DNA from 2 places in the Bradyrhizobium zhanjiangense genome. Region 1 is predicted to be linked to the other one. Evidence: riboswitches for the same ligand, from Rfam matches in the RefSeq annotation. Region 1 holds a riboswitch; the other holds the start of a gene.
What was found. A riboswitch is a leader RNA that binds a small molecule or an ion and turns the genes downstream of it on or off. The one in region 1 is predicted to bind cobalamin.

Region 1 (7,497 bases):
CTGATGCTGGTCACCTCGATCCTGTCGATGGTGATGTCGAGCAAGGTCGGCGTCCTCCTGGACGAGCTGACCAACCGCTACATCCCGGCCTACGGCCATCTGGCGCGCGCCAACATCCGCTCGCTGGAGCGGGCGCTGGCGCTGCGGCGCATGGTCATGACCAAGATGCAGTCGCCGTCGGACGAGGAGGCCTACGCGGCGCGGGTGCGCGAGTTCGAGCAGACCGACCGCAGGATCGAAGAGGAGGCCGAGAGCGCACGCACGCTCATCAACGCCATCATCAACGATCCCAGGACACCGTCCGACAATGCCGCGCTGGCGCGGATCGAGCTCCGCATCGAGACCGCCGTCACTGAGCTGCGCCGCGATCTGACCGAGGACCACGCAAAGCTGGCCAAGCAGGTCGATGCCAGACAGATGGCGGAGGCCCGCGGCACGCTGGAGCACATCGACGTGCTGCGCGACCAGTTCAATCAGAAGATCGATGCGATCCGCGCCGACATGCTGGCGCAGGTTTTCTTCAGCACGTCGCAGGTGATTAGCCATCAGCACCAGGCGATCATCGTATCGGGCATCGTGACCTTGCTCGCAGCGATCGTTGGATTTGCCTTTGCGCTCCTGGTGAGTAGCGGCATCACGCGCCCGGTGCGGCTGCTGCTCGCCGGCACCCGCGAGGTCGAGGCGGGCCGGTTCGACAAGCCCATTACCGTCTCCACCCAGGATGAGATCGGCGAGCTTGCCGCGGCCTTCAACCGCATGATCGAGCAGCTCCGCCACAACGAGCGCATCCGTGAGACCTTCGGCCGCTACATCGACCCGAAAGTGGTGCAGGGCCTGATTGACCGGCCGGAGGTCGCCATCGACGGCCAGCGCCGGGTCATGACCATCATGTTCTGCGACATGAGCGGCTTCACCTCGATGAGCGAGGGCGTGACCCCGCGCGGCCTCGTCAAGGTGATGAACCACTATTTCACGGTGATGTCCGGCCCCATCCGCAGCAATCGCGGCATCATCGACAAATATATCGGCGATGCCATCATGTGCTATTGGGGCCCGCCCTTCATCGAGGAGGACGAGCAGGCGATGCTCGCCGGCCTTGCCGCCATCGAGATGGCCGATCAGGTGCCCGCGCTCCAGAAGCAGCTGCCGGATCTGCTCGGCATCCGCGCCATGCCGGCGCCGTGCGATCTGCGCATCGGCATCGCCACCGGCGAGGTCCTGACCGGCAGCATCGGCTCCGAGCTGATGATGAGCTTTACCGTGATGGGCGACGCCGTGAACCTCGCCTCGCGGCTGGAGGCCGCCAACAAGGCCTACGGCACCCGCGTCCTGGTCTCGCAAGCAACGGCGGATGCGATCGGCTCACTGCTCGAACTGCGTGAGATTGATCGCGTCGCGGTCGCGGGGCAGCGCGCACCGCAGGCCGTCTTCGAGGTGATGGGCAAGGCCGGCGCACTCACCGATGCGCAAGCGCGCCTGCGCACGCACTATGCCGAAGGCCTTGCCGCCTATCGCGCCGGGCACTTCGACGACGCCCGCGCCGCCTTCAACGCCGCGCTCGAAGCGGTCCCCGGCGACGGTCCCTCGCGCACGCTGCTCGGCCGCATCGCGCAGTTCGAGGTTAACCCGCCGGACGTGGGTTGGGACGGCGCCTGGCGGTTGGAGCAGAAATAGCATTGCCTGCCGTCCGGCGTCGCCGACTGGAAAAAACGATTCTACTCCATAACGATGTTCGCCGTGACCTATTTCCCGGGCTTAGGCTCGACGTCCCTGAGGCGTCAGATGGGGACACGCCGATGACACACCTTGAGGACAGGCTCGAACGGTTCGAGACGCTCTCCGCCGAGTGCGAGCTGATTGCCAAGCTCGCCACCGACAGCACCAAGCGCGAGTTCTATCTGAAGCTCGCCGAGCAGTACCGCCAGCTGGCGGTGGATATGCGGCAGGCGATCGCGACCAGCGCTGCTGCTTGAGGCCGACTGCAATCCGTTCTTAACATTTGGCGCGCATTCTCAGGCGCATGCGGGCGTCGCTGATTGGCGATGGCTCGTAGTGGGAAGGCCGGGGTTCGTTGCAATGCAGCGCCTCGCGAGTGTCACTTGCCATGTTTGACGGGCAATCCCATGCGTCTCGTTGCAGTGATCATATTCGCGCTCATGACGGCTGCCTGCGATCAGGAGCAGGACATCACCGGCTCGACGTCGACCTGCCCGATGCGAAACTACAGCTACAATCCTCGCGACATGAACCAGTGCGTCAGCGCCTGCAAGTCATGCGATCACGGCACCACGGTCACCTGCACGACCTCCTGCACCCTCAAGGGGGCTCGCTGAGTTCTTGATGCTTGTGGCCAAAATCGCCGGCGCGCCAAAAGACAGGAGGCCGTCGGCGGTGCCCAGGCACCGGAACGATTCACTTGGATTAATCATTGAAGGAGGCGGGCAGGACGCGTGGAGTCCGATTGAATGGGTATGCTCGATCCCGGCCGGTTCCTAGTGTCGTGCTCGCATTGCGACGCATGGCCGATGGCTGCCAACGTCAAACGTTCAAGCTGGTCGGCATTCCCGCGTGAGGTCCGTTTCGTGTGTCGGCGCTGCCGCCGCGAGGAGACCGCGATTGTCTCTGCCTCCGGCGAACTGACGCCGATCAAGCGCATCGATGTTCCGCCACGCGACGTCGCCATCGCTTGGGCGCAGGCCCAGCGCCCGCGAGGGCGGACGTAGCTGCCGGGCCTCTGCTTGCGGGACGCACCGGCAGCGGCGAGTGGTCGCTGCCAGATGCAACCAGCCGATTGACTCCCGGGCTGCACGACTCGTAAAAGATCCGCGACGGTTCTCCTCACGGAGATCAAAAGGGAACGTGGTGCGAGATTTTCCCAACGCCGGGATCTTCTCAATGCCATGGCTGCCCCCGCAACTGTAAGCGGCGAATCTCTCGTCCTATGCCACTGGGAATCTCGGTCCTGGGAAGGCGACGGAGAGGTAACGACCCGCGAGCCAGGAGACCTGCCGTCAGCCGTGGTCACACGCGAAGATGTCGGTCGGGGAGTACAGACATTAGCTTCACCGGAGCGATTGATCGCTCCGTCGTGAAACCTCGTTCGCTGTGACGTGCCACTGATGTCCTGCCGAGGTTTTGTTCGCATGTCTTCCGTTTCCGCCGCAATCCGGTGCCGTCGCACGGCCTGGCTGGCGTCCAGCTTCATCATTCCCGTTCTTGTCCTCAATATGAGGGGCGTCCGCGCCCAGACTGCCGCCGAGCAGTTGCCGCCGGTCGAAGTGACCAGGGCCGACGATCAGAACCGCACGCGTGCCAGGGCGAGCAGCGATGGCGACATGGGGAGACGCCGTGCGACGCCGAACGGCGCGCCGACAGGGACCGGCTCGGCCGGCTTTGGCGGTGAGGCGGCCAGCAACAATGGAGGCATCGTCGGCGCCGCCACGACCGTCATCACGGCCGCGGACATCGCCCATTCGCCGTCGCAGACGCTTGCCGAGATCATCTCGACGCAAGTACCGGGCGCCCAGATCACGACGTTCTATGGCGGTCCGATCGGCGCCAAGACCGGTGTCGACCTGCGCGGCTTCGGCGCGTTCGCAACCGCCAACACGCTGGTGCTGGTCAACGGACGGCGGCTGAACGACATCGACATGGCGCAGGTGGACCTTGCCACCATCCCGCTCAATTCCATCGAGCGCATCGAGATCACGCGCGGCAATTCCGGTGCGGTGCTCTATGGGGACAACGCGGTCGGCGGCGTCATCAACATCGTCACCAAGAACGGCGTCGGCGGACCACCCATGGCCGCGGGCATCGAGGCCGGCTTCGGCTCGTTCAACACCAGGCTCGCCAACGTCTCGACGTGGCTCAATTCCGGTCCGTGGTCGACCTCGTTTTACGGCAACACCGTCAAGACCGATGGCTATCGTGACAACAATCGTTATTCCCAGGAGAACGGCGTCGGCAATCTGAACTACACGACGCCGGGGTTGACTGCGTTCCTGACCGTGACCGGCGACAATCAGGAGCTGCGACTGCCGGGCGGCCGCACCGTCGATCCCTCGATCGGCCTCGACGAGCTCGCGACCAACCGGAAGGGGACCAGCACGCCCTTCAACTATGCCAACCAGCAAGGTTTTGGCGCGACAGCGGGCTTCACAAAAACCCTGGTGAACGACGTCGATCTCATCGTCGACGGCGGCCTGCGCGACAAGAGGCAGCAGAGTGCTTTCTTCTCCAGTCCGACGCCCGTGCCCGCCTTTTTCACCTCGACCTATGTCGACGCTGATCTGACGACATGGTCGATCACGCCGCGGCTCAGCGTGAAGAGCCTCCTGCTCGGAATGCCGTCCCAGCTCTTGACCGGCATCGACTATTACGATGCGAGCTTTCAGCAGAACCGCGGCGCCGGCCAGGGTCTCGCCGCCTGGCACAATTACGACCTCAGGCAGCAGACCGTTGCGGGCTATTTTCAGCACACATTGGGTGTGACGCCTACGACCGACGTTTCCTATGGCGCGCGGGTGCAGACCATCAGTCTGTCGGCACGTGACAATTTTGATCCGGCAGCTCCGTTCAACGCCGACATCGGCGCGCTCCCGCTCAGGAGCGACGAGACCCAATATGCGCTGCACCTCGGTGCCGAGCATCGCCTCAACGACATGGTCTCGCTGTTCGGCCGCGCCGCGCGGGCGTTTCGCACGCCTGACGTCGACGAGCGGGTGTCGTCAGGACCCTCATTCGATCCCTTCTTCAATCCACTGCCGCAAACGTTCCTGCTCAAGACCCAGACCTCGCAGGATGTCGAGGCTGGGCTGCGTATCAAGGGAGGCGGTCTTCAGATGCAGAGCAGTCTCTATCTGATGGACCTCACCAACGAGATCCATTTCAATCCAATCCTGTTCTACAATACCAATCTCGATCCGACCCGCCGTTACGGCTCGGAGACCAGTGTCTCCTATCGCGTCAACGACGCGCTGCTCTTGCGCGCCGGCATGGCTTATACGAGGGCTGTCTTCCGAGAGGGCGTCTGGGCCGGCAATGATGTGCCGCTGGTCTCGCGCTACACCGCGAGTGTGGGTGTCACTTGGAACATCTGGCAGAACTATGTGGTGCTCGACGCCACCGCGCGGTTCTGGAGCGAGCGTCGCATGGACAACGACCAGGCCGGCACTCAGAAGCCGATTCCTGCCAATGGCACGATCGACCTCAAGCTCAGTGGTCAATATGAGCGGTACTTCTGGTCGCTCAGCGTCAACAATTTGCTGAACGCGCTCTACTACGACTATGCAGTCGCAAGCACCTTTACCGACGGTCGCTTCAGCGCCTATCCGCTGCCCGGCCGCAGCTATCTGCTCAAAGCCGGCGCAACGTTCTGACGTCGATAGGGCTGTCACACGTCCCCAAATGCACTAGAATTCGAATAGAAGGAGATCACTTATGGCTCTCAGCATCCAGCCGTCTCACGCCGACAGTCTGCGGCTTCATCCGGTGACGCCGCGCCTTGCGCCGATGTTCTGCTTTGGGCTGCTCGCGGCGTCATGCGCGCTCGCGAGCTTCGCGCTCGCCTGTGCAACACCGTTCGCGGCCTTTGCCGTCGTCGCGGCCGCGATGCTGCCGCTGCGGCCGGCGCTGCTCGTCGTCACCGGCGCCTGGCTCGTCAACCAGACCATCGGCTTCGGCGCGCTGCACTATCCCATCGACGGCAGCACCGTCGCCTGGGGTTTTGCGATCGGCGCGGCCGCGCTGCTGGCGACCGCCGTTTCGTCTGCGGTGCTGCGCATGCTGCCGCAGGGCCGCACGCCGCTGGCGCTGGCCGTCACGCTCGTCGCCGCCTATGCGGCCTATGAGCTCGCGCTGCTCGCCGCGACGCCGTTCCTGGGCGGAGAGGGCGCCTTCACCGCAGCCATCGTGACGCGCCTCGGGCTGACCAGCGCCGCCTGGCTCACCGGTCTCGTCGCCGCCTGCGAGATTGTCCGTCTGCTCGATCCGTTCGGGCGCAAGGGAGCGATGTCGGCCTGAGCGCCGCTGCGTTCGACGTCGTGGCGCCATCGGGGCCACAGGATCTTGCTGTGTCGCCGGACTGTCAACCCGCCCGCGCAAAAAGATTCCGCTTTACCGAAATTCGGAATTGACGTATAATCGCCCATCCCGGCTCACCCTTGAGGGGCGATCATGTGTCGTGATGATCGCGGAGCCGGGGAGCGGTGGACGCGGCAGCGTCGGGCGCGAAAGCTGCGGGCAGGACGGATTGCTCTCCGTGAGCCCTAAGGCTTCGCGCGGACGGACGGCGCTGTCAGGTTCGTCGCGTCAGCATTTCGATGGCAACGTGCACAACGCCGTCGAACCCTGCGGTGCCAACGAACCGCGCGTACGGCAAAACCGTGTGGTCCTTTCCGCAAGCAGCTTTTCTGGTCTGTTGAGGGCGGCTTAAGCCCCTGAAAATAAAATAGTTTCCTGGCCGCAACTGGAGGGCGAGAGATCTGCCGGAAAGAGGCTGGGCCCTATTAGGCCCTATTTCACTGTATGCGCTGGCTGGGGACCAATAGTCCTGCCGCCCCCGGGACGCCGTGCGGCCTTCCTACGGCCCATGATGCTGCCGCGCCCGTCGCTTGCTGCTGTCGCGTTTCGCTGCCTGCCGTGACCATCGAAAAAGTAGGGGTGGTGCCGACCTTATTTCGGAAGGCATTCCACGTTGTAGGCGATGATGATTTGCGTAGGGTCAGCTTTGCCGATAGCCTTCAGGTCTTCTAGGCCGCTGCGCAGCTTGGCTCCGGCGTCCCTTAAACTTCCTTCCAGCGCCGTTTTGGCCGCCCTGCATCGTTCTTCGTTCGAGAATTCCTGAAACACCACGGTGGGAAGGAGCCGCCAGTCCGCCCTGTCGTTGGTGGCGGCTGGGCTGACGGAGTAAGAAAAGACGTACATCAGGACCCACATCGCCGTGATTTTCCGAAGAGTGCAGCGCGCGGCGGGGGCAACGCGCCGCAATGGCAGTTTGTGTCCAATCCGCCGCCGGTATCGTTGATCTACGTCAACGCTGCCCGCAGTGAGGCCACCAGTCTCGTTCGCTCACGAACTCCAAGTTCGGAGATGAACGATGCTCAAATACATTCTCGCCGGTCTAGCAGCATTTGTTCTGCTCACTGCAACTCTCATCCCCGATGATGCGTATGCGCGCCGTGGCGGAGGCGGCGGCTTCCGTGGCGGTGGAGGTGGCTTTCACGGCGGCGGCATGCGTGCCGGTGGCTTCCGAGGCAGTGGGATGCACGCCGGACGAATTGCGCGACCAGCGCATCCGATAGCGGGGCGTCCGATCGCGGGGCGTCCGGGCCGCCCGATCGCAGGGCGCCCCGGCCGTCCGGTAGCGGGGTATCCGGGTTATGGTCGCGGTTACTATCGCCCTGGTTGGGGGTATGGCGCTGCGGCGGTTGGCGCAGCCGCTGCGGCGGGTGCCTACGGCTATTACAACTCCGGCTGCTACTATGACAGCTACGGACA
Region 2 (7,497 bases), 1.6 Mb from region 1:
GGAGAGCCAGAGTGTTAGGCAGTCCACCAGCCGTGCGCCGCCGCCATCGGTTGCGACCAGCACCTGCACGAGATCAAGCGGTACCTCGCGCTCGATCCAGTCGGTTCCGCGGCGCGCACGATGCCTGGCGATGCGCGCCTCCATTTCAGCATCGAGCGCCTCAGCCGTCGCGACATAGACGGGCTGGCCGGGAAAGGCGCGCGTGCGCATTTCCGCACGCTTGCTTTTGCCCGATCGCGCTCCGCCCGTGATCAAGATGACGGCCATGAAGGTCTCCTATCAGCCCTGACTAATCACCAAACACGGCCAAAGACAAAGCCGAAATCAGGCCTGTAGGGGCTTGCGCTCTGCCTTCGCTTTGCGCAACAGGGGCGGGACAGGAGGCAGGCGTGGGCTTTGCGGGCGCGATGGTGGTGGCGATGGCGGTGGATGCCCTCTTGGGCTGGCCGTCGTGGCTGTTCGCGCGGATCGGCCATCCCGTGACTTGGCTCGGCCGCCTGATTGCGGCCATCGACACGGCCTGGAATCGCGTGTCCGATCCGTCGGCTCTTCGCCGCGGCGCGGGCATTGCCGGCGCACTTCTCGTGATCGCGCTCTCAGTTGCGGTCGGCTGGGTGATTCAATCCTTGCTTTGGTCGGGCTGGACCCAGATCGTGCTGGTCGGCGTCCTCGCCTGGCCCCTGGTCGCGCTGCGCTCGCTGCACGATCATGTCGCGGCGGTCGCAAATCCCTTGCAGGCCGGCGACATCACCGCTGCACGTGACGCGGTCTCGCGTATCGTCGGCCGTGATCCCGCGGCGCTCGATGAGCCCGGCATCGCGCGCGCGGCGATCGAGAGCCTTGCCGAGAATGCCTCCGACGGCATCGTGGCGCCGGTGTTCTGGGGCGCGCTGTTCGGCTTGCCCGGCATCCTCGGCTACAAGGCCATCAACACGCTCGACTCCATGATCGGGCATCGCAGCGAGCGACACGAAGCTTTCGGCTGGGCCGCAGCGCGCATCGACGATGTCGCCAATTTCATTCCGGCGCGCCTGACCGGCTTCCTCTTCGTGCTGCTGGCGCCGCGGCGATCGGAGGCGCTGTCGTGCATAAGCCGCGATGCGCGCCGCCATCGCTCGCCCAACGCCGGTTGGCCGGAAGCGGCCATGGCGGGGGCGCTCGGTGTGCGGCTCAGCGGTCCCCGCATCTATCACGGCAGCATCACGAACGAGCCCTGGCTCAACGAAGGCGCGCGCGATCCGCTCGCTGCGGACATCAATCACGGATTGGCGGTCTATCGTAGGTCCATGCTGCTTCTCGCGGGGGTGCTTGCGATCCTGGCCTTCGCGTGAAACAACGGGGCATGCGCGAGCACGGTGGAAATCTCGATCAGGCCCAGCAGCGTTTTGGCGGACGCGCTGAGGATTGGATCGACCTCTCGACAGGGATCAACCGCCTGCCTTATCCCGTGGGCGAGGTGAGCCCGCGCGCCTGGAGCGCGTTGCCCTCGCGCGCCGAGGTCGATGCCTTGCTTCAAGCCGCGCAGCACGCCTATCGCACGAGCGCACCTGTTGCTGCGATGGGCGGTGCACAGGCCGCCATTCAATTGCTGCCGCAACTGGCTCCATCCGGCCGCGCGCGCATCCTCGCGCCGACCTACAATGAATATGCCGGGGTCCTGTCGGCTGCGGGCTGGGATGTCCAGGAGGTCTCGGGGCTCGACGCGCTAGCCGGCGCAGACCTCGCGATCATCGTCAATCCCAACAATCCCGATGGACGCCGCCATATGCCGAAGGACTTGCTGGCATTGCTGCCGCGCGTCGGCCGTCTCGTGATCGACGAGAGCTTTGCCGACGCCGTTCCGCAGCTGTCGCTTGCTTCGGAAGCGGATCGGCCGGGGCTGCTGAACCTGCGCTCGTTCGGAAAGTTTTATGGCCTTGCCGGCCTGCGGCTTGGGTTCGCGCTCGGCAATGCGGCCGATATCGGCAAGCTTGCATCGATGTCGGGGCCATGGCCGGTCTCGGGGGCAGCGATCGCGATTGGCTGCCGCGCCTTGCGCGATGATGCCTGGGCCGAGGCGACGTCAGCGCGGCTCGCACGCGACTGTGCTCGCCTCGACGCCATGGTGCAGTCGCAAGGCTGGACGCTTGTCGGCGGCACGCCCTTGTTTCGTCTTTATGGAACGCCTGACGCGCGCGCCGCGCAGGAAAAACTCGCGCGTCGCCAAATCTGGTCGCGTGTCTTCGCGAGAGAGCCGACATGGCTGCGCCTCGGGCTTCCCGGCAGCGAAGCCGAATGGGCTCGCCTTGCCGAGGTGCTAGCGCGCTAACGCGAGCAATCCTTCGACGTCGAGATGCTTTTCGATGTGATCGGCGAGGGCATCGAGCGCGCTCTCGACCCTGGCGTGATAGGGCTCGTCGCCCGCGGGAATATCGAGTTTTGCCAAGAACGCCTTGCGGAAATCATCCGACGTGAACAGGCCGTGCAAATAGCTGCCCTGCACGCGGCCTTCGCGCGAGATCGCGCCTTCCGGCTCGCCGTTCAGTTTCGCAAATGGCCGCGCGCGGTCGGGCCCATCGGTGCGGCCGATGTGGATCTCGTAGGCCTCGATCGGCTTGTCGGTGGCGGCATGCACGGCCGCGACACGCGTCAGCGTCTTCTGCGGGCTCATCACTGTTTCTACATCCAGCAGCCCGAGACCCGGCGTGTCGCCCGCAGGGCCCTCGATGCCATCGGGATCAGCGACTCTATGTCCGAGCATCTGATAGCCGCCGCAGAGACCGAGCACATGGCCGCCGCGGCGGTGATGTGCGAGCAGATCGATGTCCCAGCCCTGCGCCCGCAAAAAGGCGAGATCGCCGCGGGTGGATTTTGAGCCGGGGATGATGACGAGCCTGACATCGCCAGGAATCGCTTCGCCCGGACGCACCATGACGAGATCGACGCCCGGTTCGAGCTTGAGCGGATCGAGATCGTCGAAATTGGCGATCCGCGATAACGCGAGACAGGCGATCTTGCATTGGCCCGGCTTTCGCGCATCGCGCAGGCCCAGCGCATCCTCTGCCGGCAGCTCGCCGGCGCGTGCGAACCAGGGCAGCACGCCGAGACCGCGCCACGCAGTCCTCGCTTCGATCAGCTTGTAGCCGTCATCGAACAGCGTGGGATCGCCGCGGAATTTGTTGATGACAAAACCCTGGATCATCGCGGCATCATCGGGGTCGATCACCGTCTTGATGCCGACGAGCTGCGCGATGACGCCGCCGCGGTCGATGTCGCCGACCAGCACCACCGGCACGTCGGCCTTGCGCGCAAAGCCCATATTGGCGATGTCGGCCTTGCGCAGGTTCACCTCGGCCGGGCTGCCGGCGCCTTCCACCAGCACCAGATCAGAGCGTGCCTTCAGCCGCTCAAAGCTCTCCAGCACGGCACTCATCAGCGAGGGCTTCATCGCGGCATAGTCACGTGCACGGGCGGTTGCGATGCGCTTGCCGTGGACGATAACTTGCGCGCCGACATCGGTCTCCGGCTTCAGCAGCACCGGGTTCATGTCGGTGTGCGGCTCGACGCCGGCGGCGAGCGCTTGGAGCGCCTGGGCGCGGCCGATCTCGCCGCCATCGACGGTGACGGCCGCATTGTTCGACATGTTCTGCGGCTTGAACGGCAGCACGCGCAGGCCACTGCGCGTGAAGGCGCGCACCAGGCCGGCAACGATGAGCGACTTGCCCACGTCCGAGCCGGCCCCTTGGATCATCAGCGCGCGCGCCATAGCGAGATCGTCTCAGAATTCGACGCCGGCCTGCGCCTTGATGCCGGAGCGGAAGGGATGCTTGACCAGCGTCATCTCGGTGACGAGGTCGGCGATCTCGATCAGCTCGTCCTTGGCGTTGCGTCCGGTGAGCACGACATGCGTCATCGGCGGCTTCTGCGTGGTGAGGAATTCGACGACCTCGGCGATATCGAGATAGTCGTAGCGCAGCGCGATGTTGATCTCATCGAGCACGACCATGCGCAGATTGGAATCTGATATCAGCTCCTTGGCCTTCTCCCAGCCGGCGCGCGCGGCGGCGATGTCGCGGGCGCGGTCCTGCGTCTCCCAGGTGAAACCTTCGCCCATGGCGTGGAACTGGCAGAGATCGCCGAAATGACCGGTGAGCAGGCGCCGCTCGCCGGTGTCCCAGGCGCCTTTGATGAACTGCACCACCGCGCAGGGGAAGCCATGGGCGACGCAGCGGACGATCATGCCGAAGGCGGAGGACGACTTGCCCTTGCCGGCGCCGGTGTGGACGATGATGAGGCCTTTTTCGCCGCTCTTGGTCGCCATGATCTTGTCGCGGGCGGCCTTCTTCTTCGCCATTTTCGCAGCGTGCCGGGCGTCGGTTTCCTCGCCCGTTTGGGTCTCCGGTTCAGGCGTCATCGTACCAGTCCTTCGGCTTGACAAGTGGCGGCCAGCGGCAAATGGTGGGCCCGCGTTGGTTCCTGTCCTATGACAGGCGAAGAGGGAATGCGATAGGGTCCGAATCGGCAAGATTTGGGTCCAAAATGCAGCCGCCCCCGCGACCGTGACCGGAGAGATGCCCGAAGCCACTGATCCCCCAGGGGATCGGGAAGGCGGGGATCGAAGGGCAAGACCCTGCTCCGCAAGCCGGGAGACCTGCCAGCGCGGACGATTTTGGACCGGCGGACGGGGTGTTCCGCGACGGGGAAACGGGCCCCTGAAAAGTGGTTCGTGCGCCTCTTCGCCTCCCGCTGTTTATTCTGGAAGAGGCGATGACGGTCACACTTCACGTCTGCATTACCTGCCGTGCCGGCGAGACACTTGGCCAGGGCGAGACGACGCCAGGCAAGCGGCTGCATGGCGCGATCCTGGACGCCGGCGTGCCCGATGGCGTCAGCGTGGTTCCCGTTGAATGCCTGTCCGCCTGCAGCCAGGGCTGCTCAGTCGCGCTCAGCGCGCCCGGCCGCTGGTCCTACGTCTATGGCCGCCTGTCGGATGCGAATGCGCGCGACGTGATCGCGGGCGCTGCGGCCTATGCGGCCGCGCCCGACGGCCTCGTGCCCTGGCGCAGCCGTCCCGAAATCTTCCGCAAGCAATCGCTTGCGCGCATTCCCCCCATCGCCGTCGTGCCGGAGGCCGCCGAATGAATTCGCTCGCAAAAGTCCCGGTTACGGTGGTCACCGGTTTCCTCGGCTCCGGTAAGACGACACTGATCCAGCATCTGCTTGCCAATGCGGGCGGGAAGAAGCTCGCCGTGCTCGTCAACGAGTTCGGCAGCGAGGGTGTCGATGGCGAGATCCTGAAGTCGTGCGCCGACGCCAATTGCCCGGAGGAGAACATCGTCGAGCTCGCCAATGGCTGCATCTGCTGCACCGTCGCCGACGATTTCATTCCGACCATGGAGCAGCTCTTGGCGCGCCCAGTGCGGCCCGATCACATCCTGATCGAGACCTCGGGCTTGGCGCTGCCAAAGCCGCTGCTGAAGGCGTTCGATTGGCCGGAGATCCGCTCGCGCATCACGGTCGACGGTGTGATCGCGCTGGCCGATGCCGAAGCCGTCGCTGCTGGCCGCTTCGCGCCGGATCCCGCTGCGGTCGAAGCGCAGCGCGCGGCCGACGAAAACCTCGATCACGAGACGCCGCTGTCGGAAGTGTTCGAGGACCAGATCGCCTGTGCCGACATCGTGCTGTTGACCAAGGCCGATCTTGCGGGCGCCACGGGTATCGAAGCGGCCAAGGCGGCGATCACGGCCGAGATGCCGCGCCGCGTGCCGATGTTGCCCGTCACCGACGGCGCGATCGATGCGCGCGTCATTCTCGGTCTCGGCGCTGCCGCCGAAAACGATCTTGCCGCGCGCCCCTCGCATCATGACGGCGAGGAGGAGCATGAGCACGACGATTTTGCCTCGGTCGTGATCGATCTTCCGGAAGTGTCTAATGTCGATGCGCTGGTCGCCTCCATCCAGCGCCTGGCACGCGAGCAGAACGTGCTGCGTGCCAAGGGCTATATCGCGGTCGCGGGCAAGCCGATGCGCCTGTTGCTGCAAGCGGTCGGCGAGCGCGTGCGACACCAGTTCGACAAGCCCTGGGCTGCCGGCGTACGGCAGTCGAAGCTCGTCGTGATCGGCGAGCATGGCGACATCGACGAGGCCGCGATCAGGTCAGGACTTGGTCTTTCAGGATCTGGCATCTGATGCACGTCGTTTTCCGCGAGAGCCGCGGTCTCGAGGAGACCGCGACGCCAAGGGACATCGGCCAGGACCCGGCCGATCTCGTGGTGCTCTCGTATTCGGATTCCGACCTTGCCGCGTTCGCGGCCGGCTGGCGGCGCGGCCGCGACAGCTTGCCGTCGCTGCGGCTCGCCAATCTTGCGGAGCTGCGTCATCCGCTCTCGGTCGACACCTATATCGAACGCACGCTGTCGCAGGTGCGTGGCATCCTGGTGCGGCTGATCGGCGGTGAGTCCTACTGGCCGTATGGTCTCGCGGCGCTCCAGCAACTTGCCAAGGACCGTAACATCGTGCTGGCCGTGCTGCCGGCCGATGGCCGCGACGATACGCGGCTGGACGCGTATTCGACCTTGCCGGTGTCGACGCTGCGCCGGCTCAAGGTGCTCTGCGACACCGGCGGCCCGGTCGCGGCGCAAGCTGCGATCGCGCAGCTCGCGCTGGCCTCGGGCCTCTATGCCGGGCCAGTTGTCGGCGAGATGACCGTGCCTGAGATGGGGTTCTACGATCCCGCGCGTGGCGTCATTGCTGCGCCGGTGGGCGGCGAGGGGAAGCCTCGCGCGCTGGTGACGTTCTATCGCTCCTATCTCACTGCTGCGGACACCGGCCCGGTCGATGCCTTGATCGCCGCGCTGCGCGAGAAGGGCTTTGACGCTTATGGTGTCTTCGTCACCTCGCTGAAGGCCGCGGGCGTTGCCGATTGGCTGCGCGCGCATCTCGCGCAAGATTCTCCGGCCGCGATCGTCAATGCGACGGCGTTCTCGGCAATGGGCGATGACGGCACGACGCCGTTCGATACCGCATCATGTCCGGTGTTCCAGGTCGCGCTCTCGACGGCGCGGCGTGAGGACTGGGCCACCTCGCTCCGTGGTCTGTCGCCCGGCGATCTCGCGATGCATGTGGTGCTGCCCGAGGTCGACGGTCGCCTGTTCGCGGGCGTGGTGAGCTTCAAATCCGCTGGGATGCGCGATCCCGATCTGCAATTCTCGCATCTTGTCCATCGCGCGGATGAGGAGCGGGTGCAGGTCATCGCCGCGCGCGTTGCCGCCTGGCGGCGGCTCGCGGAGACGCCGGCCGCCAGGAAGCGTCTGGCGATCGTGCTCTCGAACTATCCGGGACGTCCGCACCAGATCGCGCATGCGGTCGGTCTCGATGCGCTGGCCTCGGTCGAGGCCTTGCTGTCTGATCTCGCGGAGGCCGGCTTCGATGTTGCGCCGGTCGATGCGCTCGGCGAGACGCTGCTGAGGCAGCAGCTTACCTGGAGCGTCGCTGAGTACCGTGCTGCGCTCTTGCGCCT

Region 2: it holds a riboswitch for cobalamin, as region 1 does, so the genes downstream of both, XH85_RS30605 (DUF1636 family protein) here and XH85_RS22705 (TonB-dependent receptor) in region 1, are expected to answer to the same signal.

What each region holds. Positions count from the first base shown of each region.
Region 1 is NZ_CP022221.1:4,750,045-4,757,541, forward strand. Features, by position in the region: gene XH85_RS22690 (adenylate/guanylate cyclase domain-containing protein) at 1-1,674, shown strand, start outside; gene XH85_RS45270 (hypothetical protein) at 1,797-1,973, shown strand; gene XH85_RS22695 (hypothetical protein) at 2,124-2,333, shown strand; cobalamin riboswitch at 2,813-3,027, shown strand; gene XH85_RS22705 (TonB-dependent receptor) at 3,228-5,378, shown strand; gene XH85_RS22710 (hypothetical protein) at 5,440-6,021, shown strand; gene XH85_RS22715 (hypothetical protein) at 6,673-6,924, opposite strand.
Region 2 is NZ_CP022221.1:6,355,568-6,363,064, reverse strand. Features, by position in the region: gene cobU (bifunctional adenosylcobinamide kinase/adenosylcobinamide-phosphate guanylyltransferase) at 1-267, opposite strand, end outside; gene cbiB (adenosylcobinamide-phosphate synthase CbiB) at 390-1,331, shown strand; gene cobD (threonine-phosphate decarboxylase CobD) at 1,343-2,308, shown strand; gene XH85_RS30615 (cobyric acid synthase) at 2,297-3,745, opposite strand; gene cobO (cob(I)yrinic acid a,c-diamide adenosyltransferase) at 3,758-4,393, opposite strand; cobalamin riboswitch at 4,433-4,652, shown strand; gene XH85_RS30605 (DUF1636 family protein) at 4,747-5,121, shown strand; gene cobW (cobalamin biosynthesis protein CobW) at 5,118-6,167, shown strand; gene cobN (cobaltochelatase subunit CobN) at 6,167-7,497, shown strand, end outside.